Azospirillum brasilense: one gene and its partner. Each later gene encodes a partner of the first gene's protein in a complex. Links are inferred from orthologs where the notes say so. Each region holds a gene or a part of one and is shown in the gene's direction. Other genes may lie near its edges.

Region 1 (3,124 bases):
GAGACGGGTGCGCAGCTCTTCCAGGAATTGGGGCGGGAAGGCCATGGGCGGGCGGAACCCGTGCTAGATCGGAAACCGCACCGTCAGCAGGCCGACAGCTGCTGCTTCACGGTGCCGCTGACCTTGGCGAAGTCCATCTGGCCGGCGTAGCGGGTCTTCAGCTCCGCCATCACCTTGCCCATGTCCTTGATGCAGGTGGCGCCGATCTCGTCCACCACCGTCTTCACGGCGGCGGCCACCTCCTCCTCCGACATCTGCTTGGGCAGGAAGCCCTCGATGATGGTGATCTCCTCGCGCTCCTGCTCGGCCAGCTCCAGGCGGCCGCCCTGCTCGTACAGCTTGATCGACTCGCCGCGCTGCTTGATCATCGTCTGCAGCATGGAGAGGATCTCGGCCTCGTCGATGCCGTCGGTGACGCCGCGCGAACGCGCCGCGATGTCCCGGTCCTTCAGCGCGGCCAGGATCAGGCGCACGGTCGAGACGGCGCGCTGGTTCTTGGCGAGCATCGCCTGCTTCAAAGCCTCGTTCAGGCGCGTGCGCAGCATTGCGTGTGTCCTTCGTGTTCGTCAGGTGTGTTCAACAGGTCGAAACGATAACGGCCGCTCGGCAGCGTCCGCACCGTCTCCATCCGTGGGATGGCGCGGAAGACGCGACGCGAACCGGCAATATTCCTAAATTTGCGCCGGATTGCCACGTCAATTCCGAAGGGCCGATTTCCACCCCCCGCCAGCGCATTCCACAGCCCCTCCAAAGGCCAAGCCCCACCGGAGAAGCACGGCGATTATGCAAACGCGCCGCTGGAAATCGGGGTACCAATCGTCATATACGGTTGACCGGCTCACCCGTCCCGACTAATCGATCCAGGCTCAGACACCCGAACCGCAAGGAACCGGGATGGCGGGGCGCGGACCGACGACGACGCGTGCGCCCAGCGGGGCGGGACGCGGCGCCGACGCTCCGCAAGGCAGGAATATGTGGCCCGCGGCGGCTCTTGATAAGGTCTGAAGGATGGCTCAATCGACTCTCCCGGCGGGCGATGCCGGCGCTTACACCGGTGTCCTGGTTCTGGCCGACGGCACCGTCTTCAAGGGCCGAGGCATCGGTGCGGTGGGGGATTCGGTGGGCGAGGTGTGCTTCAACACCTCGATGACCGGCTATCAGGAAATCCTGACCGACCCCAGCTACGCCGGGCAGATCATCACCTTCACCTTTCCGCACATCGGCAACACCGGCGCCAACCCGGAAGACATCGAGACGGTGACCCCCGCCGCGCGCGGCCTGATCCTGCGCGCCGACGTCACCGATCCGTCGAACTGGCGCGCCACCCGCCATCTCGACGACTGGCTGAAGAGCTACGGGCTGGTCGGTCTGGCCGGGGTGGACACCCGCCGCCTGACCCGGCGCATCCGCGACCTGGGCGCCCCGAACGGCGTCGTCGCCCACGCGCCGGACGGCAAGTTCGACCTCGACGCGCTGGTCGCCAAGGCCAAGGGCTGGCCGGGGCTGGAGGGCATGGACCTCGCCAAGGACGTCTCCTGCCGCCAGACCTACGGCTGGGATGAGGGCGCCTGGACGCTCGGCGCCGGCTACGCCACGCAGGAGAGCCCGCGCTTCCACGTCGTGGCGATCGATTTCGGCGCCAAGCGCAACATCCTGCGCTGCCTCGCCGCGGCCGGCTGCAAGGTCACCGTGGTTCCGGGCACCGCCACGGTGGAAGAGGTGATGCGCCACAAGCCGGACGGCGTCTTCCTGTCGAACGGCCCCGGCGACCCCGCGGCCACCGGCGAATACGCCGTGCCGACGATCAAGGGCCTGCTGGACACCGGCCTGCCGATGTTCGGCATCTGCCTGGGCCACCAGATGCTCTCGCTGGCGCTCGGCGCCAAGACGAAGAAGATGCCGCTGGGCCACCGCGGCGCCAACCATCCGGTGAAGGACCTGGCCTCCGGCCGGGTGGAGATCACCAGCCAGAACCACGGCTTCGTGGTGATGGAGGAGACCCTGCCCGCCGACGCCGAGGTGACCCATGTCAGCCTGTTCGACGGCACCAACGAGGGCATCCGGTTGAAGAACAAGCCGGTCTTCTCGGTGCAGTACCACCCGGAGGCCTCGCCCGGCCCGCAGGACAGCCACTATCTCTTCGACCGCTTCGTGGCGCTGATGGACGGCAAGCAGCCGGCCTGACGCCCGGCGGACGCACCGACCGAAGACGAGAAGGGAGCCGCTTGCGGCTCCTTTTTCTTTTCACAAACACGGGGGCTACGCGCCCTTCGCTTTTCCGCTTCCGCCGACCTCATTCGATCGAATGGGTTGGCTGAGTTTTTACCCCCTTCGATAAAAACCCTGCTCCGTCAAAGGTGTGTCCTTTGCTGCCGGACTCTGCGATGGTTACGGACGCGTCCCTCGCCATGCATACCGGAGCATGACATCCCTTGCCTCTGCACGCTCAGGATGACAACGCACCCGCTGTGAACGATGGCGTGGCGGGCGACGACCGGCCCCATGCCGGCGGACTGTCGCTTCGCACGGGACTGGTGCTGCTGGTCATGGCGGCGCTGCTGCCGATGCTGGGCTTCGCCGGCTGGACGGTCTTCCGCATGGCCGAGACGCAGAGCGCCGCGATCGAGCGGTCCGGCCAGGATCTGGCCCGGACGCTGGCCGTCGCCATCGACCGGGAACTCATGGCGATGGAGACGGCGCTCCAGGTTCTCACCACCTCCCCCCACTTGGCGAAGGGCGATCTCGCAGCCTTCCACCGGCAGGCGATCGAGGTGCTCCAGCACAAGGGCTCCCGGCGCGAGGGCGTCCACATCGTGCTGAGCAACGCCCAAGGCCAGCAGTTGATCAACACGCGCCGCCCGTTCGGGGAGCCGCTTCCCCGCACCGCGGTGACGGGCCTCGTCCGGCGGACGGCGGACAGCGGTCAGACCCAGATTTCCGAGATCTTCATGGGCGTTGTCGCCCAACGTCCCCTGGTCGCCGTCGCGTTGCCGATCACGCGGAACGGACCCTCGGAGCATGTGCTTGCCATGAGCATCCCGACCGAGATGTTCATCGAGGTGCTGCGCCAGCAGAGCCTGCCGGAGGGATGGATCGCCGCCCTATGGGACCGGCAAGGAGTCGT
Region 2 (4,148 bases), 1.5 Mb from region 1 along the record:
GCCGCCACGGCCTCCGGGACCGGCTTCGGCGCGGGAGCGGGGGCGGGGCGGCTGGCGAAGACCGGCTGGCGCTCCGGCCGCCCGCCATGCTTCTTCAGCATCGGCAGCGGCGCCCAGGTCGCGCAGGTGTGGTAGGAGCGCGTGACCTTCCGGTAATCCTGGCTGGTCGCCGTCCGGCACTCCCCCTCCGCGCTGTAGCGGTCGACGTGGACGAGCGTGTTGTCGTCCGACAGGGCGCGGTCGCCCCCCCACGAAACGCAGGCGGCGCAGGCGCGGCTGTCCTTGGCGAAAGCGTGGGTCATCGTCGGGCGCGAACTCCGGAGGCGGTCAGGACGGGTGTGCGGGCTTCTCCCGCTGGTGAAGATCGGGAAACGCCGGGTTTCCGGCGCACCCCGATTGATGACGCCCTTTCGGCGCGGGTTCAAGCCTTGCCTCGCCGCCCGCTGGCGATGTTTCAGACATGTGGCCCGCGCATCATCCCACCCCTTCCCCCGCGCCGCCTTGTTCCCTATAAAGGGGCCTCGCAACGACATATTGATCCGTGCCCCCTCACACCCGCGCCCCTGCCAAGGGGCCAATGGCGCGAGGGGGCTTTTGCTGCACGAACGTCGAGAAGCGGACCCATGCCCAAGCGCACTGATATCAAATCCATCTGCATCATCGGCGCGGGGCCGATCGTCATCGGCCAGGCTTGCGAGTTCGATTACTCCGGCGTCCAGGCGTGCAAGGCGCTGCGCGAGGAAGGCTTCCGCGTCATCCTGGTGAACTCCAACCCGGCCACCATCATGACCGATCCGGGTCTGGCCGACGCCACCTACATCGAGCCGATCACCCCGGCCGTGGTGGCGAAGATCCTGGAGAAGGAGCGCCCCGACGCCCTGCTGCCGACCATGGGCGGCCAGACCGCGCTGAACACCGCCATGGCCCTGTCCGACGACGGCACGCTGGAGCGGCTGGGCGTGGAGATGATCGGCGCCAAGCGCGACGTCATCGCCAAGGCCGAGGACCGCATCCTGTTCCGCGACGCCATGGACAAGCTGGGCCTGGAATCGCCGCGCTCGCGCCTCGTGCGCAACATGCAGGAGGCGACCGAGGCGCTGGAATTCGTCGGGCTGCCGGCGATCATCCGCCCCAGCTTCACGCTGGCCGGCACCGGCGGCGGCATCGCCTACAACCGCGCCGAGTTCGAGGACATCGTGCGCGGCGGCCTGCGCGCCAGCCCGGTCGGCGAGGTGCTGATCGAGGAATCGGTGCTGGGCTGGAAGGAGTACGAGATGGAGGTCGTCCGCGACAAGGCGGACAACTGCATCATCGTCTGCGCCATCGAGAACATCGACCCGATGGGCGTCCACACCGGCGATTCGATCACCGTCGCCCCGTCGCTGACGCTGACGGACAAGGAATACCAGATCATGCGCAACGCCTCGATCGCGGTGCTGCGCGAGATCGGGGTGGAGACCGGCGGTTCCAACGTGCAGTTCGCGGTGAACCCGGCGAACGGCCGCCTGATCGTCATCGAGATGAACCCGCGCGTGTCGCGCTCCTCCGCGCTGGCCTCCAAGGCCACCGGCTTCCCGATCGCCAAGATCGCCGCGAAGCTGGCCATCGGCTACACGCTGGACGAGCTGACCAACGACATCACCGGCACCACCCCGGCCAGCTTCGAGCCGACGATCGACTACGTCGTCACCAAGATGCCGCGCTTCACCTTCGAGAAGTTCGCCGGCACCGAGCCGCTGCTGACCACCTCGATGAAGTCGGTGGGCGAGGCCATGTCCATCGGCCGCACCTTCCAGGAGTCGGTGCAGAAGGCGCTGCGCTCCATGGAGACCGGCCTGACCGGCTTCAACGAGGTGCGCATCGGCGACAGCGACACGCCGGACGCCGCCGCCATCCGCGGCGCGCTGGCCCGCCCGACGCCGGACCGCCTGCTGGTCATCGCCCAGGCCTTCCGCCACGGCTTCACCGTCGCCGAGGTCCAGCAGGTCTCCAAGTACGACCCGTGGTTCCTGGAGCAGATCAAGGCCATCGTCGACCGCGAGCAGGCCATCCGCAGCGGCGGCCTGCCCACCGACAAGGCCGGCTGGCAGGCGCTGAAGCAGATGGGCTTCTCCGACGCCCGTCTGGCCGAGCTGGCCGGCAAGTCCGAGGGTGAGGTCGCCGAGGCCCGCCGCGCCGCCGGGGTCACGCCGGTCTTCAAGCGCATCGACACCTGTGCCGCCGAGTTCGCCTCGCGCACGCCCTACATGTACTCCACCTACGAGACCGACGGCACGGGTGCCGCCGAGTGCGAATCGGACCCGACCGAGAAGAAGAAGGTGGTCATCCTGGGCGGCGGGCCGAACCGCATCGGCCAGGGCATCGAGTTCGACTATTGCTGCGTCCACGCCGTCTACGCTTTGCGCGAGGCCGGCATCGAGACCATCATGGTCAACTGCAACCCGGAGACGGTCTCCACCGACTACGACACCGCCGACCGCCTGTATTTCGAGCCGCTGACCGCCGAGGACGTGATCGAGCTGGTCCGCGTCGAGCAGCGCAAGGGCACGGTGCTCGGCTGCATCGTGCAGTTCGGCGGCCAGACCCCGCTGAAGCTGGCCGACGCGCTGGAGAAGGCCGGCATCCCGATCCTCGGCACCTCGCCGGACGCCATCGACCTCGCCGAGGACCGTGAGCGCTTCCAGAAGCTGCTGCACCAGCTCAACCTGCTCCAGCCGGCCAACGGCCTCGCCCGGTCGCTGGAGGAGGCGGAGACGGTCGCGGCACGGATCGGCTTCCCCGTGGTCATCCGCCCGTCCTACGTGCTGGGCGGCCGCGCCATGGAGATCGTCCATGACATGGCCGGGCTCAAGCGCTACATGGGCACCGCCGTGAAGGTCTCGGGCAAGAACCCGGTGCTGATCGACAGCTATCTGCAGGACGCCATCGAGGTGGACGTGGATGTGGTGGCCGACGCCACCGGCCAGGTCTACATCGCCGGCATCATGGAGCACATCGAGGAGGCCGGCATCCATTCGGGCGACTCGGCCTGCGCCCTGCCGCCCTACTCGCTGCCCGCCGAGACCATCGCCGAGATCGGCCGCCAGGGCGAGGCGCTGGCCCGCGCCCTGCACGTCGTCGGCCTGATGAACGTCCAGTTCGCGGTCAAGGACGGCACGGTCTACATCCTGGAGGTCAACCCGCGCGCCAGCCGCACGGTGCCCTTCGTCGCCAAGGCCACCGGCACCGCCATCGCCAAGATCGCCGCCCGCGTCATGGCCGGCGAGAAGCTGGCCGACTTCACGCTGAACGGCCCGACCCCGCCCCACACCGCCGTGAAGGAGGCCGTGTTCCCCTTCGCCCGCTTCCCCGGCGTGGACATCGTGCTCGGCCCGGAGATGAAGTCGACGGGCGAGGTTATGGGCCTCGACCACAACTTCGCGCTGGCCTTCGCCAAGTCGCAGCTCGGCGCCGGCGTCACCCTGCCGGTCCAGGGCACCGTCTTCATCTCGGTGAAGGAGCGCGACAAGCCGTCGGCCGTGCAGATCGGGCAGAAGCTGCACGGCATGGGCTTCCGCGTCCTGGCGACCACCGGCACCGCGGCGGCGCTGCGCCAGGCCGGCGTCCCGGCGGAGTCGATCAACAAGGTGGTGGAAGGCCAGCCGCACATCGTCGACGCGATGATCAACGGCGAGGTGCATCTGGTCATCAACACCACGGACGGCGCGCAGGCCCTGTCCGACAGCTTCAGCCTGCGGCGCACGGCGCTGACCTACAACCTGCCTTACTACACCACCATGGCCGGTGCACGCGCAGCGGTGGAAGCGATTGCCGCACTCCGGAACGGCAGCCTTGAAGTCGCGCCGTTGCAGTCGTACCTTAGCGGTTCCTATTAGGACGGTTTACGGCGCGGCGGACCTCCTCCGCCGCGCCGTAGCTTTCCCAGGGCGCTGCGTCGGCATGGTGATGGATTGAACGATGGAAAAAGTTCCAATGACTGCGGCGGGATACAACCGCCTGCAAGAGGAGTTGAAGCACCTCAAGACTGTCGAACGGCCCAACGTCATCAAGGCGATCGCCGAGGCGCGTGAGCACGGGGACCTGTCGGAGAACGCCGAATACACCGCCGCGCGTGAACGCCAGAGCTTCATCGAGGGCCGCGTCGCGGA

The links.
Region 2: the proteins of carA (region 1) and carB are in contact, whole or in part, in a solved structure (PDB 1KEE), measured with the Escherichia coli proteins. The link is inferred for Azospirillum brasilense from one-to-one orthologs.

The regions. Positions count from the first base shown.
Region 1 is NZ_CP032345.1:670,240-673,363, forward strand. Bases 286-3,096 are described here. They hold carA (glutamine-hydrolyzing carbamoyl-phosphate synthase small subunit), read left to right. Parts: upstream 286-1,008; coding sequence 1,009-2,184; downstream 2,185-3,096. Other genes in these bases: D3869_RS03330 (GatB/YqeY domain-containing protein), read right to left, coding at 286-545; D3869_RS03340 (response regulator), read left to right, coding at 2,433-3,096. In the rest of the region: dnaG (DNA primase), read right to left, coding at 1-45; more of D3869_RS03330, read right to left, coding at 84-285; more of D3869_RS03340, read left to right, coding at 3,097-3,124. UniProt on the Escherichia coli protein: Small subunit of the glutamine-dependent carbamoyl phosphate synthetase (CPSase).
Region 2 is NZ_CP032345.1:2,126,086-2,130,233, reverse strand. The notes cover bases 241-4,075. They hold carB (carbamoyl-phosphate synthase large subunit), read left to right. Parts: upstream 241-623; coding sequence 624-3,875; downstream 3,876-4,075. Other genes in these bases: greA (transcription elongation factor GreA), read left to right, coding at 3,958-4,075; D3869_RS10300 (hypothetical protein), read right to left, coding at 241-302. Also shown: more of D3869_RS10300, read right to left, coding at 1-240; more of greA, read left to right, coding at 4,076-4,148. UniProt on the Escherichia coli protein: Large subunit of the glutamine-dependent carbamoyl phosphate synthetase (CPSase).